DNA from 3 places in the Pseudomonas sp. PDM25 genome. Region 2 is predicted to be linked to each of the others. Evidence: predicted binding sites of a transcription regulator. Region 2 holds the regulator's gene; each other region holds the start of a gene.

Region 1 (6,524 bases), on a different contig from region 2:
ACCACCATGATGGTTGCCGTGCTGGTGATTCCGAGTTTGCTCGTGGGCCTGTTGGTGGCGATGTTCCAGGCCGCGACCCAGATCAACGAACAGACCCTGAGCTTCCTGCCGCGCCTGCTGGTAATGCTGGTGACGCTGATCGTCGCCGGTCCGTGGCTGGTGCAGACCTTCATGGAATACATCCTGCAGTTGTATGGCAGTATTCCTCAGGTCATCGGCTAAACCATGTCGCTGCTTCAGCTGACCGATACCCAGATCAGCACGTGGGTAGCTTCCTTCATACTGCCGCTGTTTCGCATCGGCGCGGTACTGATGACCATGCCGATCTTTGGCACGACCCTGGTGCCGACCCGTGTACGTTTGTATTTCGCCCTGGCAATCACAGTGGTCGTCGTGCCCGGCCTGCCACCGATGCCACAGGTTCATGCGCTGGACCTGAGCGCGCTCCTGCTGATCGCTGAACAGGTGATTATCGGCGCATTGATGGGGCTCTCCCTTCAGTTGTTTTTTCAAGCGTTTGTCGTCGCCGGGCAGATCATTTCGATTCAGATGGGGATGGGCTTCGCGTCTATGGTCGACCCTACCAACGGCGTGTCGGCAGCGGTGATCGGTCAGTTCCTGACGATGCTCGTTACCCTGTTGTTTCTCGGCATGAATGGGCATCTGGTGGTGTTCGAGGTGTTGACGGAAAGCTTCACCACCTTGCCGGTCGGCAGCGCGATGTTGATCAACCACTTCTGGGAAATGGCCAACAAGCTGGGGTGGGTGCTAGGTGCGGCGATGCTGCTGGTTTTGCCCGCGATTACGGCGTTGTTGGTGGTTAACATCGCTTTCGGGGTGATGACGCGGGCGGCGCCGCAATTGAACATCTTTTCCATCGGTTTTCCGCTGACCCTGGTTCTGGGTCTGGTGATCTTCTGGGTCGGTCTCGGCGACATTCTCAATCAGTATCAGCCCTTGGCCACCGAGGCCCTGCAGCTATTACGTGATATGGCACAGGCGCGCTAGCCATGGCCGAGAGCGAGAGTGGTCAGGATAAAACAGAAGACCCCACGGATAAGCGCAAAAAGGACTCCAGGGAAAAGGGCGAGATTGCCCGATCCAAAGAGCTCAATACCTTGGCAACCATGCTGGCCGGTGCTGGTGGGTTGTTGATCTACGGCGGCGGGTTGGCCCAGGATCTGCTGGAAATCATGCGTCTGAACTTTTCGCTGCCGCGGGAAGTGTTGCTCACTCCGGGGGCGATGGGGCAGTACCTGCTGCATTCCGGCAAGATCGCGATTCTGGCGGTGCAGCCGATATTGCTGACGCTGCTGCTGGCGGCATTCCTGGGGCCTGTCTCCTTGGGTGGCTGGTTGTTCGCCGGTAGTAGCCTTGCCCCAAAATTCAGCCGGATGAACCCGGCGGCGGGTCTCAAACGGATGTTCTCCAGCAGTGCCCTGATCGAACTGCTCAAGGCGCTGGCCAAATTCCTGCTGATTTTATTCGTGGCATTGTCCGTCCTGCGTTCGGACATTGACGATCTGTTACGCATTGCCCATGAACCGCTGGAGCAGGCGATCATCCATAGCGTTCAGTTGGTGGGCTGGAGTACGTTGTGGATGGCTTGTGGGCTGATTCTGATTGCCGCGGTGGATGTCCCGGTGCAGCTTTACCAGAGCCACAAAAAATTGCTGATGACCAAGCAGGAAGTGCGCGACGAGCATAAGGATCAGGAAGGGCGCCCGGAGGTCAAGCAGCGGATTCGCCAGCTGCAGCGCGAAATGTCCCAGCGCCGGATGATGGCGGCGATCCCCGACGCCGATGTGGTCATCACCAACCCGACCCACTACGCCGTAGCGCTCAAGTACGATCCGGACAAGGGCGGGGCGCCGATGCTGATCGCCAAGGGCAGCGACTTCCTGGCCTTGAAGATCCGGGAAATCGCGGTGGCCAACGAAGTGCTGCTGCTTGAGTCGCCGGCACTGGCGCGTTCGATCTACTACTCCACTGAACTTGATCAGGAAATCCCTGGCGGGCTCTACCTTGCTGTCGCCCAGGTGCTCGCTTACGTCTACCAGATCCGCCAGCACCGCGCCGGCAAGGGTAAACGTCCGGATCCGCTCAAGGACGACCTGCCGATTCCGCCGGATTTGCGGCGCGATTCCTGATTTGCGCTGGCAATGCCGGCCTCTTCGCGAGCAAGCCCGCTCCCACATTTGATCTGCCGCATACACAAATCCAATGTGTGCGGGCTTGCTCGCGAAGGCGCCGGTTCAGACGCCACAAATCCCCCGAAAAAAACCTCTGTTTCAAACCCCTGTGAAAGTTGGAAGGCTTCTTGCAGTAGCGGCTCTGCGCCTGCTTCAGGCGTCAAAAAGTTTGCTTTAAGGGACGGGGAAAACCGGTGGATCGCTCTCAGTTACTCAACAGTGCTCGCACAAACGTTGCCGACTTAAGTCGAGGCAATCTGGGTGTGCCGTTGTTGCTGCTGGTCATGCTGGCGATGATGATGTTGCCGGTGCCGCCGTTCCTGCTGGACGTGTTCTTCACCTTCAACATTGCCTTGTCGATTGTCGTGTTGCTGGTCTGTGTTTACGCGTTGCGGCCGCTGGATTTCGCGGTGTTCCCGACCATCCTGCTGGTGGCGACCCTGTTGCGACTGGCGCTGAACGTGGCCTCCACGCGAGTGGTGATGCTCCACGGTCAGGACGGTCATGCCGCCGCGGGTAAGGTGATCCAGGCCTTCGGCGAGGTGGTGATCGGCGGTAACTACGTGGTCGGTATCGTCGTCTTCGCAATTTTGATGATCATCAACTTCGTCGTGGTGACCAAAGGTGCCGGGCGGATTTCCGAGGTGAGCGCGCGTTTCACCCTCGATGCGATGCCCGGTAAACAAATGGCCATCGACGCCGACTTGAACGCCGGCCTGATCGACCAGAACCAGGCCAAACTGCGGCGGATGGAAGTGGCCCAGGAAGCCGAGTTCTACGGTTCCATGGACGGTGCCAGCAAGTTCGTTCGCGGTGACGCCATTGCCGGCCTGCTGATTCTGTTCATCAACCTGATCGGCGGCATGGCGGTCGGTATCTTCCAGCACGGCATGTCCTTCGGCGATGCCGGTCGGGTGTACGCCTTGTTGACCATCGGTGACGGTTTGGTGGCGCAATTGCCATCACTGCTTTTATCGACAGCTGCCGCGATCATGGTGACCCGTGCTTCCGGTTCGGAAGACATGGGCAAGCAGATCAATCGCCAGATGTTCGCCTCGCCCAAAGCGTTGGCCGTGGCGGCGGGTTTGATGGCGGTGATGGGCCTCGTGCCGGGCATGCCGCACTTTTCCTTTCTCAGCATGGCAGCCCTGGCGGCGGGCGGTGCGTACCTGTTCTGGAAGAAGCAGAACGTGGTCAAGGTCCAGGCCTTGCAAGAGGTCAAGCGTCAGCAGGAGCTGCTGCCATCGCCGGCTCGCGCTCAGGAAACCAAGGAGCTTGGCTGGGATGACGTGACGCCGATCGACATGATCGGCCTGGAAGTCGGCTATCGGCTGATTCCGCTGGTGGACCGCAATCAGGGTGGTCAATTGCTGGCGCGGATCAAGGGTGTGCGCAAGAAGCTGTCCCAGGATCTGGGCTTCCTGATGCCGACGGTGCATATCCGTGACAACCTCGACCTGGCGCCGAGCGCCTACCGCCTGACCCTGATGGGGGTGATCCTGGCCGAAGCGGAGATTTACCCGGACCGCGAACTGGCAATCAACCCGGGCCAGGTCTACGGCACGCTCAACGGCATTACCGCCAAAGATCCGGCTTTCGGTCTGGAGGCGGTCTGGATCGAAATCAGCCAGCGTGCCCAGGCTCAATCCCTCGGTTACACCGTGGTCGATGCCAGTACGGTAGTGGCAACCCATTTGAACCAGATTTTGTACAAGCACTCGAGCGAGTTGATCGGTCACGAAGAAGTGCAGCAACTCATGCAATTGCTGGCTAAAAGCTCGCCAAAACTGGCCGAAGAGCTGGTGCCGGGCGTGGTGTCGCTGTCCCAGCTGCTCAAAGTATTGCAGGCGTTGTTGGCCGAACAGGTGCCAGTACGGGACATTCGCAGCATTGCCGAGGCCATCGCCAACAATGCCAGCAAGAGTCAAGATACTGCCGCGCTGGTGGCCGCGGTGCGCGTCGGTGTATCCCGCGCAATCGTCCAAAGCATTGTGGGGACTGACTCCGAGCTGCCAGTGATCACCCTGGAGCCAAGGTTGGAACAAATATTGCTCAATAGTCTTCAGAAGGCAGGACAAGGCTCGGAAGAGGGCGTTCTGCTGGAGCCAAGCATGGCTGAGAAACTGCAACGCTCGTTGATCGATGCGGCGCAGCGTCAGGAAATGCAAGGTCAACCGGTGATTCTGCTGGTAGCCGGTCCGGTTCGCGCGATGCTGTCGCGATTCGGCCGATTGGCAGTCCCGGGTTTGCATGTGTTGGCTTACCAGGAAATTCCTGACAACAAGCAAGTGACCATTGTTGCGACAGTAGGGCCCAACGGCTGAGGTAGTGGTTTATGCAAGTTAAGCGTTTTTTCGCCGCCGATATGCGTCAGGCCATGAAGCTGGTTCGTGATGAGCTGGGCGCTGATGCCGCCATCATTGGCAACCGCCGGATCGCTGGTGGTGTCGAGCTGACGGCTGCCCTGGATTACAAGTTGTCGGCGCTGGCTCCGCGCGTTCCGAACATGGAACTCGAAGACGAGCTGCGCAAGACCCAATCGCGGATCGTCACCGCCCAGGCCGAACTGAGCCTGCGCAGCGATGGCGAGAGCGATAAGTCCACCAATCGCCAATTGTTCGCCGGCCTGCCACTGACCGCCGCCGAGCCGCTGATCGAACCGACCTACACCGAACCCCGTCGTCCTGCACCGGCTGCGGCACCTGCCTCCGGCGGCGTCGACCCACGGGCGTTCGACTCGATGCGTTTCGAGCTCAACAGCCTGCGCGAACTGATGGAAGTGCAACTCGGCTCCCTGGCCTGGAATCAGCTGCAAGGCAGCCGTCCGGCCCAGGCCAATCTTTGGCGCCGCCTGCAACGCATCGGCCTGTCCGGCCCGTTGTCGCGCGATTTGCTGGCACTGATTACCGATATTGAAGAACCTCGTCAGGCCTGGCGCATGTTGCTGGCCCACCTGGCGCGGATGATCGCCACACCGGAAGTCGAGCCTCTGGAAGAGGGCGGCGTGATTGCCATGGTCGGCCCCGCCGGCATGGGCAAAACCACCACCCTGGCCAAACTCGCGGCCCGTTACGTGCTCAAGTACGGCGCGCAAAATATCGCGCTGGTCAGTATGGACAGCTACCGTATCGGTGCTCAGGAACAACTCAAGACGTTGGGCCGGATCCTCAATGTGTCGGTGACTCACGTCGATCCGGGGCAGTCACTGGTACAGGCGCTGGAGCCCTTGCTGCGCAAACGCGTGGTGCTGATCGATACTGCCGGCCTGCAGGCCAGCGATCCGGCGCTGCGCATGCAGCTCGAAAGCCTGGCCGGTCGTGGCATCAAATCGAAAAATTATCTGGTTTTGGCAACCACCAGCCAGAAACAGGTTCTAACCGCCGCTTATCACAGTTACAAGCGTTGTGGGCTGGCTGGCTGCATCCTGACTAAACTGGATGAAACGGCAAGTCTGGGCGAGGTGTTGAGCCTGGCCATCAGTCATGAATTGCCGGTGGCCTACCTGACCGATGGCCCGCGGATTCCGGATGATTTGCATCTCCCGCGTCGTCATCAGTTGGTCAGTCGCGCCGTAAGCGTGCAAATGCAAGAAGAACCCAGCGAAGAAGCCATGGCTGATATGTTCGCTGATATTTACCACAGCCCGACCAAGCAGGTCGGCTGAGGTACTAATGACAGTTTTTGTACCTACATCGATGGTCTGCCATGCATTGTTCCGTTTGTGAACGCGCAGCCAGTAATGTGGCCTCCGTCTAAGTAAGACAAGGTAAAGAAATTCATGGGCAGCATGCATCCCGTACAGGTGATCGCGGTGACCGGCGGCAAAGGTGGCGTCGGGAAGACTAACGTGTCAGTGAACTTGTCCCTGGCTCTAGCTGAGCTCGGTCGGCGCGTCATGCTGTTGGACGCCGATCTGGGGCTGGCGAACGTCGACGTCCTGCTGGGACTGACACCCAAACGTACTTTGGCCGACGTGATCGAAGGCCGCTGCGAGCTGCGCGACGTACTGTTGCAAGGCCCTGGCGGCATCCGCATCGTCCCGGCCGCGTCCGGCACACAGAGCATGGTTCATTTGAGCCCGGCCCAACACGCCGGCCTGATCCAGGCGTTCAGCGATATCGGCGACAACCTCGACGTGCTGGTGATCGACACCGCGGCGGGCATTGGTGACTCGGTCGTCAGCTTCGTCCGCGCAGCGCAAGAAGTCTTGCTGGTGGTTTGCGATGAGCCGACTTCCATCACTGACGCCTACGCACTGATCAAACTGTTGAACCGCGATTACGGCATGAACCGCTTCCGCGTCCTGGCCAACATGGCCCAGAGCCCGCAGGA
Region 2 (6,524 bases):
GCTGTGCCGCCAGGTAATCGGCAACCGGTTGGTCGAGCCCGGATTGATCGCGCAACTCTGGCTTCCAGTAAGGGTTCGGCAGGCAGCGCACGTCGAACACCAGATCAGCGTCCACCGGCATGCCACGCTTGAAACCGAAAGACTCCACCAGGAACGCCGTACCGGATTCCGGCTGGTTCAACAGCCGCAGCTTGATGGTATCTCGCAGCTGATACAGGTTCAGGTTGGTGGTGTTTACTTTGAGATCGGCGAGGTCGGCAATCGGCCCGAGCAGGGCGGTCTCATCGTTGATGGCCTCGGCCAGCGAGCGATTGGCATTGCTCAGCGGGTGACGACGGCGGGTTTCCGAGAACCGTTTGAGCAAGGTTTCTTCGTCGGCGTCCAGATAAAGCACATCACACTGGATATGCCGGCTGCGCACTTCTTCCAGCAGTTCGGGAAACCGCGACAAGTGACTCGGCAAGTTACGCGCATCGATCGATACGGCAACCAGCGGTTGCGCCAGCTCAGTGTGGATTAACGCACGTTCGGCCAGTTCCGGCAGCAGACCGGCGGGCAGGTTGTCGATGCAGTAGTAGCCGTTGTCCTCGAGAACATCGAGTGCGGTACTTTTACCTGAGCCGGAGCGGCCACTGACGATGATCAAGCGCATGATTAATGACCGTTTTGCTCGTCCAGGACAACCTGATACAAGGCTTCATTGCTCGAGGCGCTGCGCAGTTTTTCGCGCACTTCCTTGCGGTCGAGCATGCTGGCGATCTGGCGCAGTAACTCCAGGTGCGCATCGGTAGCGGCTTGCGGGACCAGCAGAACGAACAGCAGGTCAACCGGGGCGCCGTCGATGGCGTCGAAATCGATGGGTGCATCAAGGTGCATCAGGGCACTGATGGGCGAGGTGCAGCCCTTCAGGCGGCAATGGGGAATGGCGATGCCGTTGCCAAAACCGGTTGAGCCGAGCTTTTCACGGGCAATCAGAGCCTCGAAGACATCTTGCATCTCCAGATCCGGCACTTCTTTGTGGATAAGGTTGGCAATTTGCTCAAGGGCTTTCTTTTTACTGCCGCCCGGCACGTTCACGAGGGAACGGCCGGGGGTCAGGATGCTTTCAAGTCGGATCATGGGTTGGGAGTGTTAACGACCGGTCGCGCCCTGGAGGAGGCTTTGGGTCTTTTCCTTATGCTTTTTGAGTTGTTTATCCAGCTTGTCGGTCAGTGCGTCGATCGCCGCGTACATATCGGTATGCTCCGCGTTTGCGACCACTTCATTGCCGGGAATATGCAGCGTGGCTTCGATTTTCTGCTTGAGCTTTTCGACCGTCATCGTGACCTGCACGTTGGTGATCTTGTCGAAATGCCTCTCTAATCGTTCGAGTTTTTCGCCGATGTAGGTGCGAAGAGGTTCGGTCACTTCCAGTTGGTGTCCACTGATGTTGACTTGCATACAGCTTCTCCTTCGTTGCCAGTGCATAAAGCGGCAGGCAGAAATGCCTGCCACTGGAACGCTGTGGCGTGGCTCTACATCAACCGCTTGCGTTCGCTCGAAGGCGCGATCCCGAGGGATTCGCGGTACTTGGCGACGGTGCGGCGAGCCACCTGAATGCCTTGTGCCTCCAGTAAACCAGCGATCTTGCTGTCACTCAACGGCTTTTTCTGATTTTCCGCGGCAACCAGTTTTTTGATGATCGCGCGGATCGCCGTGGATGAGCATTCCCCGCCCTCGGAGGTGCTGACGTGGCTGGAAAAAAAGTATTTCAGTTCATATATGCCCCGTGGGGTATGCATGAATTTCTGCGTGGTCACCCGTGAAATCGTCGACTCGTGCATGCCCACCGCTTCAGCGATGTCATGCAGGACCAGCGGTTTCATGGCTTCGTCGCCGTATTCAAGAAAACCACGCTGATGCTCGACGATCTGAGTGGCTACTTTCATCAGGGTTTCGTTGCGGCTTTGCAGGCTCTTGATGAACCAGCGGGCCTCTTGCAACTGATTGCGCATGAAGGTGTTGTCGGCGCTGGTGTCGGCGCGGCGCACGAAACCGGCGTATTGAGCGTTGACCCGCAGTCGTGGCACGGATTCCTGGTTCAGCTCCACCAGCCAGCGCTCGTTGTCCTTGCGTACGATCACGTCGGGAACGACGTATTCGGCTTCGCTGGACTCGATTTGCGAGCCTGGGCGCGGGTTGAGGCTCTGCACCAGTTCAATCACTTGGCGCAGTTCGTCTTCCTTGAGCTTCATGCGACGCATCAGCTGGCTGTAATCGCGGCTGCCGAGCAGGTCGATGTAATCGGTGACCAGGCGTTTGGCCTCGACCAGCCAAGGCGTCTTGGCGGGTAGCTGGCGCAATTGCAGCAGCAGGCATTCGCCCAGGTTGCGGGCGCCGATGCCAGCGGGTTCGAATTGCTGGATGCGGTGCAGGACGGCTTCGATTTCGTCCAGTTCGATGTCCAGTTCCGGGTCGAAGGCTTCGAGAATCTCCTCGAGGGTTTCGTCCAGATAGCCCTGATTGTTGATGCAGTCGATCAGGGTCACGGCGATCAGGCGATCGGTGTCGGACATCGGGGCCAGGTTCAGTTGCCACAGCAGGTGGCTTTGCAGGCTTTCGCCGGCCGATGTCCGGGTGGTGAAGTCCCACTCGTCGTCATCGTTGCTTGGCAGGCTGCTGGCGCTGGTCTGGTAGACGTCTTCCCACGCGGTATCGACGGGCAGTTCGTTGGGGATGCGCTCGTTCCAGTCGCCTTCCTCGAGGTTATCAACCGTCGGGGCGGTTTCCTGGTAGGAAGGTTCCTGAATGTCGGTGTTGGGTTGCTGTTCGGCTTTGTCGGCCAAGGGGTCGGCGTTATCGAAGTCGTCGCCTTCTTCCTGGCGTTCGAGCATCGGATTGGACTCCAGGGCCTCCTGGATTTCCTGTTGCAGGTCCAGGGTCGACAATTGGAGCAGGCGGATGGCCTGTTGCAGCTGCGGTGTCATCGTCAGCTGCTGGCCCATTCTCAAGACTAGCGATGGTTTCATGGCAGGGGCTTAACACCTTATTCGCCGGCGCACATGCGCCATCCACTACAGGGCGCCGGAGCGCCAACATAAGCAAATTATATGCCCGAAACTGCAGCGTTTGCCTAGAGCGCTGTAACAATAAAAAAATGTTGATTTTTTATCGAGACGAGCGCCCGGGCAACCAGCCAGACACCTCAGTGCTTACAGGCGGAACTCATGGCCCAGATACACTTCCTTGACCAGGTCGTTGGCCAGGATGGTGGCAGAGTCACCTTCGGCGATCAGCTGGCCATCGTTGACGATGTAGGCGGTTTCGCAGATATCCAGGGTTTCACGGACGTTGTGGTCAGTGATCAGCACACCAATGCCCTTGGCCTTGAGGTGATAGATGATTTGCTTGATGTCGCCCACCGAAATCGGGTCCACGCCGGCGAACGGTTCGTCGAGCAGGATGAATTTCGGGTTGGTAGCCAGTGCCCGGGCGATTTCCACACGGCGGCGTTCACCACCGGACAGGCTCATCCCGAGGTTGTCGCGGATGTGGCTGATGTGGAATTCCTGTAGCAGGCTTTCCAGCTCTTGGCGACGACCGGCCTTGTCGAGTTCCTTGCGGGTCTCGAGGATCGCCATGATGTTGTCGGCTACCGAGAGTTTGCGGAAGATCGACGCTTCTTGCGGAAGATAGCCGATGCCGGCCTTCGCACGACCATGCATAGGCTGGTGGCTGACATCAAGGTCGTCAATCAGTACGCGGCCCTGATCGGCCTGTACCAGGCCGACAATCATGTAAAAGCAGGTGGTCTTGCCGGCGCCGTTTGGGCCTAGGAGACCGACGATCTGACCGCTGTCGATCGACAGGCTGACGTCACGCACGACCTGGCGGCTCTTGTAGCTCTTGGCCAGATGCTGAGCTTTCAGAGTTGCCATTACTGGGCCTTTTGCTCGTCGGTTTTCTTCTTCGGCTGGATCACCATGTCGATGCGCGGACGCGACTCGGTGACCTTGTTGCCCGTCGCGCGACCGGCGCTCGCCAGCTTTTTGACCGTGTCATAGACGATTTTCTCGCCTTGGGTGACGTTGTTGTCCTTGTCGACCACTTTTGCCTTGTCGATCAGCACGACGCGGTTTTGCGCTGCGTGGTACTGGATGGTCACGCCCCAGCCCTGAACGGGTTTGGTGTCGCCTGCAGTTTGCAGTTGCTCGAAATAGGCGAGGTTGCCCACCGAAGTCACCACGTCAATGTCGCCGGTCGGCGTGCGGGTGATGGTCACGGTGTTGCCTTTAACGATCATCGAGCCCTGAGTGATGATCACGTCACCTTTATAGGTGGCAACGCCATTCTTGTCGTCCAGCTGGGCATCGTCGGCCTGAATGCGGATAGGCTGCGTTTGATCGGTCGGCAGTGCCCAGGCGCTCACGCTTCCCAGTGCTGCGCTCAGACCGAGCAAAATAGGGAGGGTTTTAACGAGCCTCATACTGTCCTCTTACGTTCGATAGCAGGTGTATCCTGCTTTCTTTCAAATACGCTTTCATTCCCTTGCCAGTCGACACACCACCAGCGCCGTCGATTCTAACGGGTTGCTCGGTCTGCGCATATTGCTGCTGCGGGAACACTGTCATGCGGGTGGTGGTAATCAGGGTCTTGCGGTTTTTCTCGTCGAAGCGCGTGATGCGCACCGAGTCAATCAGTTCGACCTGAGTGCCGTCGGGATTCACTTCGCCGTGCTCGCTCTGGACGTGCCACGGAAACTCGGTGCCGCGGAACATGTTCAGGTCGGGATTGGTCAGCAGCGTCACTTCGGTGGCTTTCAGGTGTTCAACCTTGTCGGACGTCATTTCGTATTGCAGTCTGCCATCCGGCAGATATTGCACGCTGTGGGCGTTGGTCGCGTAATAGTCGATCGCGGTTTCATCGATCTTTGCCACTGGCTTATCGAGGAAGCGTTCCGGGCTGATGTTCCAGTAGCCGACCGCTGCGAATATCGCGGCGATGCAACCGAACACCAGGAATTTGCGAATCTTTTTGCTCAGCATAGTTGGCTCACAGGTACGCGGCGTTTGCCGCATCAAGGCGGCCCTGCGCGCGCAGGATCAATTCGCAGAATTCGCGAGCGGCACCCTCGCCCCCGCGGGCCTGGGTGATGCCGTGGGCGTGTTCACGGACGAAACTGGCGGCGTTTGCCACCGCCATGCCCAGGCCGACGCGGCGAATCACCGGCAGGTCCGGCAGGTCGTCACCGAGATAGGCGACTTGCTCATAGCTTAGGTTGAGTTGGGCGAGAAGCTCGTCGAGCACCACCAGTTTGTCCTCGCGCCCTTGGTACACGTGTGGAATGCCGAGGTTCTTCGCGCGTCGCTCGACCACCGGGGTCTTGCGGCCACTGATGATAGCGGTCTGCACGCCGGCTGCCATCAACATCTTGATGCCTTGGCCGTCGAGGGTGTTGAACGTCTTGAATTCGCTGCCGTCTTCGAGGAAGTACAGGCGTCCGTCGGTCAGTACGCCATCGACGTCAAAAACCGCCAGTTTGATGTTCTTGCCGCGTTGCAGCAGGTCGGTGCTCATTACATTACTCCTGCACGCAGCAGATCGGACAGGTTGAAGGCGCCGATCGGACGGTCCTCCTTGTCCACCACTACCAGCGCGTTGATTCGATGGTCTTCCATGATTTTCAGGGCCTCGGCCGCGAGCATATCGGCCCGGGCGGTCTTGCCGTGTACGGTCATGACCTCGTCTATGGTCGTATGGTGGATGTCGATGGTCCGGTCAAGGGTGCGGCGCAAGTCGCCGTCGGTGAAGATCCCGGCCAGTTTGCCATTGGCCTCCACAATCGCGGTCATGCCCAGGCCCTTGCGGGTCATTTCCATCAAGGCGTCCTTGAGTAGCGTGCCACGTTGCACCTGGGGCAGTTCTGCTCCGGCGTGCATGACGGTTTCCACTTTCAGCAGCAGGCGTCGGCCAAGCGCGCCGCCGGGGTGGGAAAAGGCGAAATCTTCAGCGGTAAAACCGCGGGCTTCCAGCAACGCAACGGCCAGGGCATCGCCCATGACCAAGGCGGCAGTGGTCGACGAGGTCGGTGCCAGGTTGAGCGGACAGGCTTCGTGCTCGACGTGCACGTTGAGGTTGACCTCGGCAGCCTTCGCCAGAGGTGAATCAGGGTTGCCGGTCATGCTGATCAATTGAATGCCCAGGCGCTTGATCAGCGGCAGCAGGGTGACGATTTCATTGGTAGAGCCGGAGTTCGACAGCGCCAGGATGATGTCGTCGCGGGTGATCATGCCCATATCGCCGTGGCTGGCTTCGGCCGGGTGCACGAAAAAGGCTGTGGTGCCGGTGCTGGCCAGGGTGGCGGCGATCTTGTTGCCGATGTGCCCCGATTTGCCCATGCCGACCACGACCACGCGCCCTTTGCTGGCCAGAATCATTTCGCAAGCGCGTACGAAATCCGCGTCGATACGGGGCAACAAGCCTTGTACGGCTTCCAGTTCGAGGCGGATGGTGCGTTGTGCTGATTGAATCAGGTCGCTGGATTG
Region 3 (6,524 bases), on a different contig from region 2:
TGTACGACGCAATTCCCTTGTGGGAGCGGGCTTGCTCGCGAAGGCGATAGGGCATTCACCGCAGGGCTTCAGCCGAGCAGCTCACTCATGGCAATGATCTGCTCCGCCACCTGTATCAGCTTCTGCTGCCGGCTCATGGCCTGGCGGCGCATCAGGGTGTAGGCCTCTTCCTCATTGCAGTCCTTCATTTTCATCAGCAGCCCTTTGGCCAGCTCGATGCGCTTGCGCTCGGCCAGTTGCTGGTCACGGGCGTTGAGTTGGGCGCGCAGGGCCTGGTCGCTTTCAAAACGCGCCATGGCCACGTCGAGAATCGGCTGCAAGCGCTGTGCGTGGATGCCTTCGACGATGTAGGCGCTGACGCCGGACTTGATCGCCTGACGCATCACATTGGGGTCATGTTCATCGGTAAACATCACGATCGGCCGTGGTTGGTCGCGACTCACCAGCACCACTTGCTCCATCACATCGCGGCTCGGTGACTCGGTATCGATCAAAATCACGTCCGGACGCACCGTTTCGACGCGCGCTGGCAAGTCGATGGTCAGGCCCGACTCGTCGATCACCTCGAACCCGGCTTCGGTCAGGGCCGCCTTCAGGCGCCCGACTTTCTTCGCGGTGTCGTTGATCAGCAGGATACGCAACATATTCGTAGTCTCCTGTCAGCGGCTGGCGAGAAGGGGCGAGCTGTCGCTCATGGCGTGCAGCTTGAAACTGCGGGCATAGCCGGTGGGGTCCAGGCCATCCCAGACCTTGCCGTCGATCAACTGGCTGCTGCGCATTGGCTGATCACTCGCGGCCACACCTACAGCGGTGGCGGCCTCTCGATACAAGTCTAGTTGCTGGACCTGACGGGCCACGCCCAGGTAGTCCGGGTCGTCGCGCAACAAACCCCAGCGGCGGAACTGGGTCATGAACCACATGCCATCGGACAGATACGGCAGATTGACCTCGCCATCACCATGGAAGCGCAGCGCGTGCGGGTCTTGCCAGCGATGACCCAGGCCATCGGCGTAGTCACCGAGCAATCGCGGTTCGATGCAGCCGAGCGGTGCGTCGAGGTATTGCGGGGCACTCAACAGCTTCGCGGTGCTGCGGCGATTCTCGGTGCTTTCTTCAATGAAGCGGCTGGCCTCCAGAATCGCCATCACCAGCGCCCGTGCGGTGTTGGGGTATTGCTCGACAAAGGCGCGGGTGCAGCCGAGGACTTTTTCCGGGTGATCGGGCCAGATGGTCTGGGTGGTGGCCATCGTGAACCCCAGGTTCTGCTGCACCGCGCTGGCGGACCATGGCTCGCCGACGCAGAAGCCGTCGATGCGCCCGGCTTGCAGGTGCGCGACCATTTGCGGCGGCGGGACCACCACGCTGTCGACGTCCTGCAACGGGTGGATTCCCTGACTCGCGAGCCAGTAATACAGCCACATGGCGTGGGTGCCCGTAGGAAATGTCTGGGCGAAGGTGAGTTTTGGGCGACTTTGGTGCACGTGCCGCTCCAGTGCTTCAGGACTGGTCACGTCCAGCGCTTGCAAGCCATGGGAGAGGTTGATGCTCTGGCCATTCTGATTCAGGCCCATAAGCACTGCCATGTCGGTCGACGCGACACCGCCGATGCCCAAATGCACGGCGTAGATCAAACCGTACAGGCTGTGGGCGGCGTCGAGTTCGCCACTGACCAGTTTGTCCCGCAGGTTGGCCCAGGACGACTGGCGCTTGAGGTTCAGGGTCAGGCCATAAGGTTGGGCGAAGCCCTGCGTGGCCGCGACCACTACCGAGGCGCAGTCGCTCAGGGCCATGAAGCCGAGGTTGATTTCGGTCTTTTCCGGGGCATCGCTGCCGTTGACCCAGGCCAGAGGGTTGGCTGGAACTTCAATCATCAGTAAACACCTTCCATAAAAAAGCGCCGGACCGGGCTGCTTGCCAGGGCAAGGCCAAGTGACGACGCCTTTGTCTTTCGACTCATCCCGCCGTTGGCATGAGTGCTGATGTCAGTGACGGTGCAAGGCATATGCCATCGCTCGCTGATTTTGTCGCGCGCCTCGCCTGCAACCCCGATGCCCGGCTATAATCGCCGCCACTTTTCGTAGCCCAGAGTCAAACCCGCCCATGTACACCCTGGCCCGTCAGCTGTTGTTCAAACTTTCCCCGGAAACCTCCCACGATCTGTCCCTGGACCTGATCGGCGCGGGCGGGCGTTTGGGCCTCAACGGCTTGCTGTGCAAGGCGCCAGCGAAATTGCCGGTGACCGTCATGGGCCTGGACTTCCCGAACCCGGTGGGGCTGGCGGCTGGTCTGGACAAGAACGGCGCGGCCATCGACGGTTTTGCGCAACTGGGTTTTGGGTTTGTCGAAATCGGCACCATCACCCCGCGCCCGCAGCCGGGCAACCCGAAGCCACGCATTTTCCGTCTGCCGGATGCCGAGGCGATCATCAACCGCATGGGGTTCAACAACCTCGGCGTCGATCACCTGCTGGCTCGAGTGGCGGCGGCCAGGTTCAAAGGCGTGCTGGGCATCAATATCGGCAAAAACTTCGATACCCCGGTTGAGCGGGCGGTCGACGACTACCTGATCTGCCTGGACAAGGTCTACGCCCACGCCAGCTACGTGACAGTCAACGTCAGCTCGCCGAACACCCCAGGCCTGCGCAGCCTGCAATTCGGCGACTCGCTGAAGCAGTTGTTGGCCGACCTGGCGACGCGCCGCGCAGAACTGGCGCTGCGCCACGGCAAACACGTACCGCTGGCGATCAAGATTGCGCCGGACATGACCGACGAAGAAACCGCTCAGGTCGCGCAAGCGCTGATCGAAACCGGGATGGACGCGGTGATCGCCACCAACACCACTCTGAGCCGCGTTGGTGTAGAAGGCATGGAGCATGGTGACGAGGCCGGCGGTCTGTCCGGCGCACCGGTTCGCGACAAGAGCACCCACACCGTGAAGGTGCTGGCGGCCGAGTTGGCCGGTCGCTTGCCGATCATCGCCGTGGGCGGCATCACCGAAGGCAAGCACGCGGCTGAGAAAATCGCTGCGGGTGCCAGCCTGGTGCAGCTCTATTCCGGCTTCATCTACAAAGGCCCGGCGCTGATTCGTGAATCCGTCGACGCGATAGCAGCCCTGCGCTAAACCCTGTGGGAGCGGGCTTGCTCGCGAAAGCGGTGTGTCATTCAGCTTTGATGTCGACTGACACACCGCATTCGCGAGCAAGCCCGCTCCCACAGTTGATTGGTGTGCAGGTCGAGATTGGGTTTTGGCAGGCATAAAAAAGGGCTCCTCGAAGGAGCCCCTGGGCCGAAGCCCGCCGCCCGGATGGGGCGTGCGTGGTAAGTCGTTACGTATTCAGATTGTCGTGTCGGAGTGTGTGCCCTGTATTAGCCGACGGCGTGAAGTTCGTTGAGTCTATGGATTCCCGCAGTGCCGGTCATACCGTCCCAGTTGTCGCCGCGTCCTTCTCGCCAGCCGTTAATCCAGGCTTGGCGTACCGACGGTAGAGTAAATGGGCAAAGCTCACGGGATTTGCCACCAACGCCATATTGATATCCGCGCAAAAATGCTCTTTCCAACGGATCACGCTTAAGTCTTCTCATAGGGTGTTGCCCTCACTTGTTGACTGTATTTATCGCGTCGACCTCAATTGAGGTCTGGCAGAAAAACTCCTGCCGTTGGGGCTCGCTGCCGGCGTCGCGAGCCAAGGTGTTGACGTCATTGCGGCGTCAACCTGTGTTGAGTTCTAACCAATGCGTCACATCGAGGGAATGATCGTTTTGTCATAAGGACGTAACGATAAAGATGGTATGGCCATAAGTAACGCGATGTTTGCCCGTGTTTATTGGCCAAACCCCGGTATGATCAGCCCCTCGCTGCATGATGGGGTTAATCCTTTGCTGAGAATGGCTCGCGTTGTGGTGGGGCATTATTCGACGAAGGGTCGACTTATGACATTTTGTTGCATCAACTTTTTTATCTGTCTTTGCATCTAAGCTCTTTTAACCCGAGCTTGCAGGGGTGGGACGGCACACCTTCGTGCCACGCGGGCGCTCTTTTAGAAAAGCGCCTGATTGAAAACCGGGCCGGCAATGCGTTGCCGGTTCACTTAGCTAAAGGCTCTGAAATTCCAATGTCCGATCAATTCGAAATCTTCCTCACTTGCCCTAAAGGCCTTGAAGGCCTGCTTATCGAGGAAGCCGTCGGGCTTGGCCTTGAAGAAGCGCGTGAGCACACCTCTGCCGTGCGCGGCATGGTCACCATGGAAACCGCTTATCGCCTGTGCCTGTGGTCGCGTCTGGCGAACCGGGTGCTGCTGGTGCTCAAGCGTTTCCCGATGAAGGACGCCGAAGACCTGTACCACGGCGTGCTGGATATCGAGTGGCAAGACCACATGCTCAACGATGGCACCCTGGCCGTTGAGTTCAGCGGTCACGGCTCGGGCATCGACAACACCCACTTCGGCGCCTTGAAGGTCAAGGACGCCATCGTCGACAAACTGCGCACGCCACAGGGCGATCGTCCGTCCATCGACAAGCTCAACCCGGACCTGCGCATTCACCTGCGCCTGGACCGTGGCGAAGCGATCCTGTCCCTCGACCTTTCCGGCCACAGCCTGCACCAGCGCGGCTATCGCTTGCAGCAGGGCGCGGCGCCGCTGAAGGAAAACCTCGCGGCCGCGATCCTGATCCGTTCCGGCTGGCCACGCATCGCGGCCGATGGCGGCGCGCTGGCTGACCCGATGTGCGGTGTCGGTACGTTCCTCGTCGAAGCCGCGATGATCGCCGCCGACATGGCGCCGAACCTGCGTCGCGAACAGTGGGGCTTCACCGCCTGGCTCGGTCACGTCCCGGCCCTGTGGAAAAAGCTTCACGAAGAAGCCACTGAGCGTTGCGCGGCCGGTCTGGCCAAGCCACCCCTGTGGATTCGCGGTTACGAAGCCGATCCGCGCCTGATTCAACCGGGCCGCAACAACGTTGAACGTGCCGGCCTGAGCGAGTGGATCAAGATCTACCAGGGCGAAGTCGGGACGTTTGAGCCACGTCCGGACCAGAACCAGAAAGGCCTGGTGATCTGCAACCCACCGTACGGTGAGCGTCTGGGTGATGAAGCGAGCTTGCTCTATCTCTACCAGAACCTCGGCGAACGTCTGCGTCAGGCCTGCTTGAACTGGGAAGCTGCGGTATTCACCGGCGCCCCGGACCTGGGCAAGCGCATGGGCATCCGCAGCCACAAACAGTATTCGTTCTGGAACGGCGCGTTGCCGTGCAAGTTGCTGCTGATCAAAGTCACGCCAGACCAGTTCGTCACTGGCGAACGTCGCACTCCGGAACAGCGTCAGGTCGAGCGCGAGCAAGCCGAAGTCGAAGTCGCAGACAACGACGTGGCACCGGGCAAGTACGAGAAGTACAACAAGAACGGCAACCCGATCAAACCGGCGCCAGTGGTGATCGAGCAGCCGCGCTTGAGCGAAGGTGGGCAGATGTTTGCCAACCGTCTGCAAAAGAACCTCAAGGCCCTGGGCAAATGGGTCAAGCGTGAAGGCATCGACTGCTACCGCGTCTACGATGCCGACATGCCGGAATACTCGATGGCCATCGACCTGTATCAGGATTGGGTCCACGTCCAGGAATACGCCGCGCCGAAATCCATCGATCCGGAAAAAGCCTCGGCGCGCATGTTCGATGCCCTGGCTGCCATTCCGCAGGCCCTGAACATCGACAAGAGCCGCGTGGTGGTCAAGCGTCGCGAGCGTCAGAGCGGCACCAAGCAGTACGAACGCCAAGCGGCGCAGGGCAAGTTCGTCGAGGTCAACGAAGGCGGCGTGAAGCTGCTGGTCAACCTCACGGATTACCTCGACACCGGGCTGTTCCTCGATCACCGGCCAATGCGCATGCGGATTCAGAAAGAGGCCGCCGGCAAGCGCTTCCTCAACCTGTATAGCTACACCGCAACCGCCAGTGTTCACGCAGCCAAGGGCGGCGCGCGCAGCACCACCAGCGTCGACCTGTCGAAAACCTATCTGGACTGGGCGCGTCGCAATCTGTCGCTGAACGGTTTCTCCGAGAAGAACCGATTGGAGCAGGGCGACGTGATGGCCTGGCTCGATGCCTGCCGTGACGAATACGACCTGATCTTCATCGATCCGCCGACGTTCTCCAACTCCAAGCGCATGGAAGGGATCTTCGACGTGCAGCGTGACCAGGTGCAATTGATCGACCTGGCCATGGCGCGTCTGGCCCCGGGCGGCGTGTTGTACTTCTCCAACAACTTCCGCAAGTTCCAGCTCGAGGAAAACCTCACCGAGCGTTATGCGGTCGAGGAAATCACCGCCCAGACCATCGATCCGGATTTCGCCCGTAATGGCAAAATCCACCGTGCCTGGAAAATCACGGCTCGTTGACACTTGAAGGGATTGGATCCACAGAGCCTTGATTTTTAAAGGCTCTTGGCTTCTTTCTGTGCTGGTCAAATTGATGGCTAATAGCTATAACTCAACGAATGGCCAATGGGCTTTCCCGCACCTGGCGTTTTGAGTTGCGTCT

Evidence for each region. The regulator sigma-54, encoded in region 2, starts transcription at its own class of promoters, with help from an activator protein. The targets are predictions, from matches to a motif close to ANTGGCATNNANNTTGCTNT.
Region 1: the regulator sigma-54 is predicted to act here: its motif matches at 2,349-2,368, upstream of flhA (flagellar biosynthesis protein FlhA).
Region 3: the regulator sigma-54 is predicted to act here: its motif matches at 1,991-2,010, upstream of KW848_RS15170 (CmpA/NrtA family ABC transporter substrate-binding protein).

Annotation. Positions count from the first base shown of each region.
Region 1 covers NZ_JAHUWL010000003.1:524,858-531,381, forward strand. Annotated here, with positions in the region: gene fliQ (flagellar biosynthesis protein FliQ) at 1-222, shown strand, start outside; gene fliR (flagellar biosynthetic protein FliR) at 226-1,008, shown strand; gene flhB (flagellar biosynthesis protein FlhB) at 1,011-2,150, shown strand; gene flhA (flagellar biosynthesis protein FlhA) at 2,387-4,516, shown strand; gene flhF (flagellar biosynthesis protein FlhF) at 4,528-5,856, shown strand; gene fleN (flagellar synthesis regulator FleN) at 5,971-6,524, shown strand, end outside.
Region 2 covers NZ_JAHUWL010000012.1:19,503-26,026, reverse strand. Annotated here, with positions in the region: gene rapZ (RNase adapter RapZ) at 1-652, opposite strand, end outside; gene ptsN (PTS IIA-like nitrogen regulatory protein PtsN) at 655-1,119, opposite strand; gene hpf (ribosome hibernation-promoting factor, HPF/YfiA family) at 1,132-1,440, opposite strand; gene KW848_RS21920 (RNA polymerase factor sigma-54) at 1,515-3,008, opposite strand; gene lptB (LPS export ABC transporter ATP-binding protein) at 3,192-3,917, opposite strand; gene lptA (lipopolysaccharide transport periplasmic protein LptA) at 3,917-4,465, opposite strand; gene lptC (LPS export ABC transporter periplasmic protein LptC) at 4,452-5,024, opposite strand; gene KW848_RS21900 (HAD family hydrolase) at 5,032-5,556, opposite strand; gene KW848_RS21895 (KpsF/GutQ family sugar-phosphate isomerase) at 5,556-6,524, opposite strand, start outside.
Region 3 covers NZ_JAHUWL010000007.1:183,968-190,491, forward strand. Annotated here, with positions in the region: gene KW848_RS15165 (ANTAR domain-containing response regulator) at 69-644, opposite strand; gene KW848_RS15170 (CmpA/NrtA family ABC transporter substrate-binding protein) at 660-1,871, opposite strand; gene KW848_RS15175 (quinone-dependent dihydroorotate dehydrogenase) at 2,101-3,120, shown strand; gene rmf (ribosome modulation factor) at 3,366-3,581, opposite strand; gene rlmKL (bifunctional 23S rRNA (guanine(2069)-N(7))-methyltransferase RlmK/23S rRNA (guanine(2445)-N(2))-methyltransferase RlmL) at 4,112-6,382, shown strand.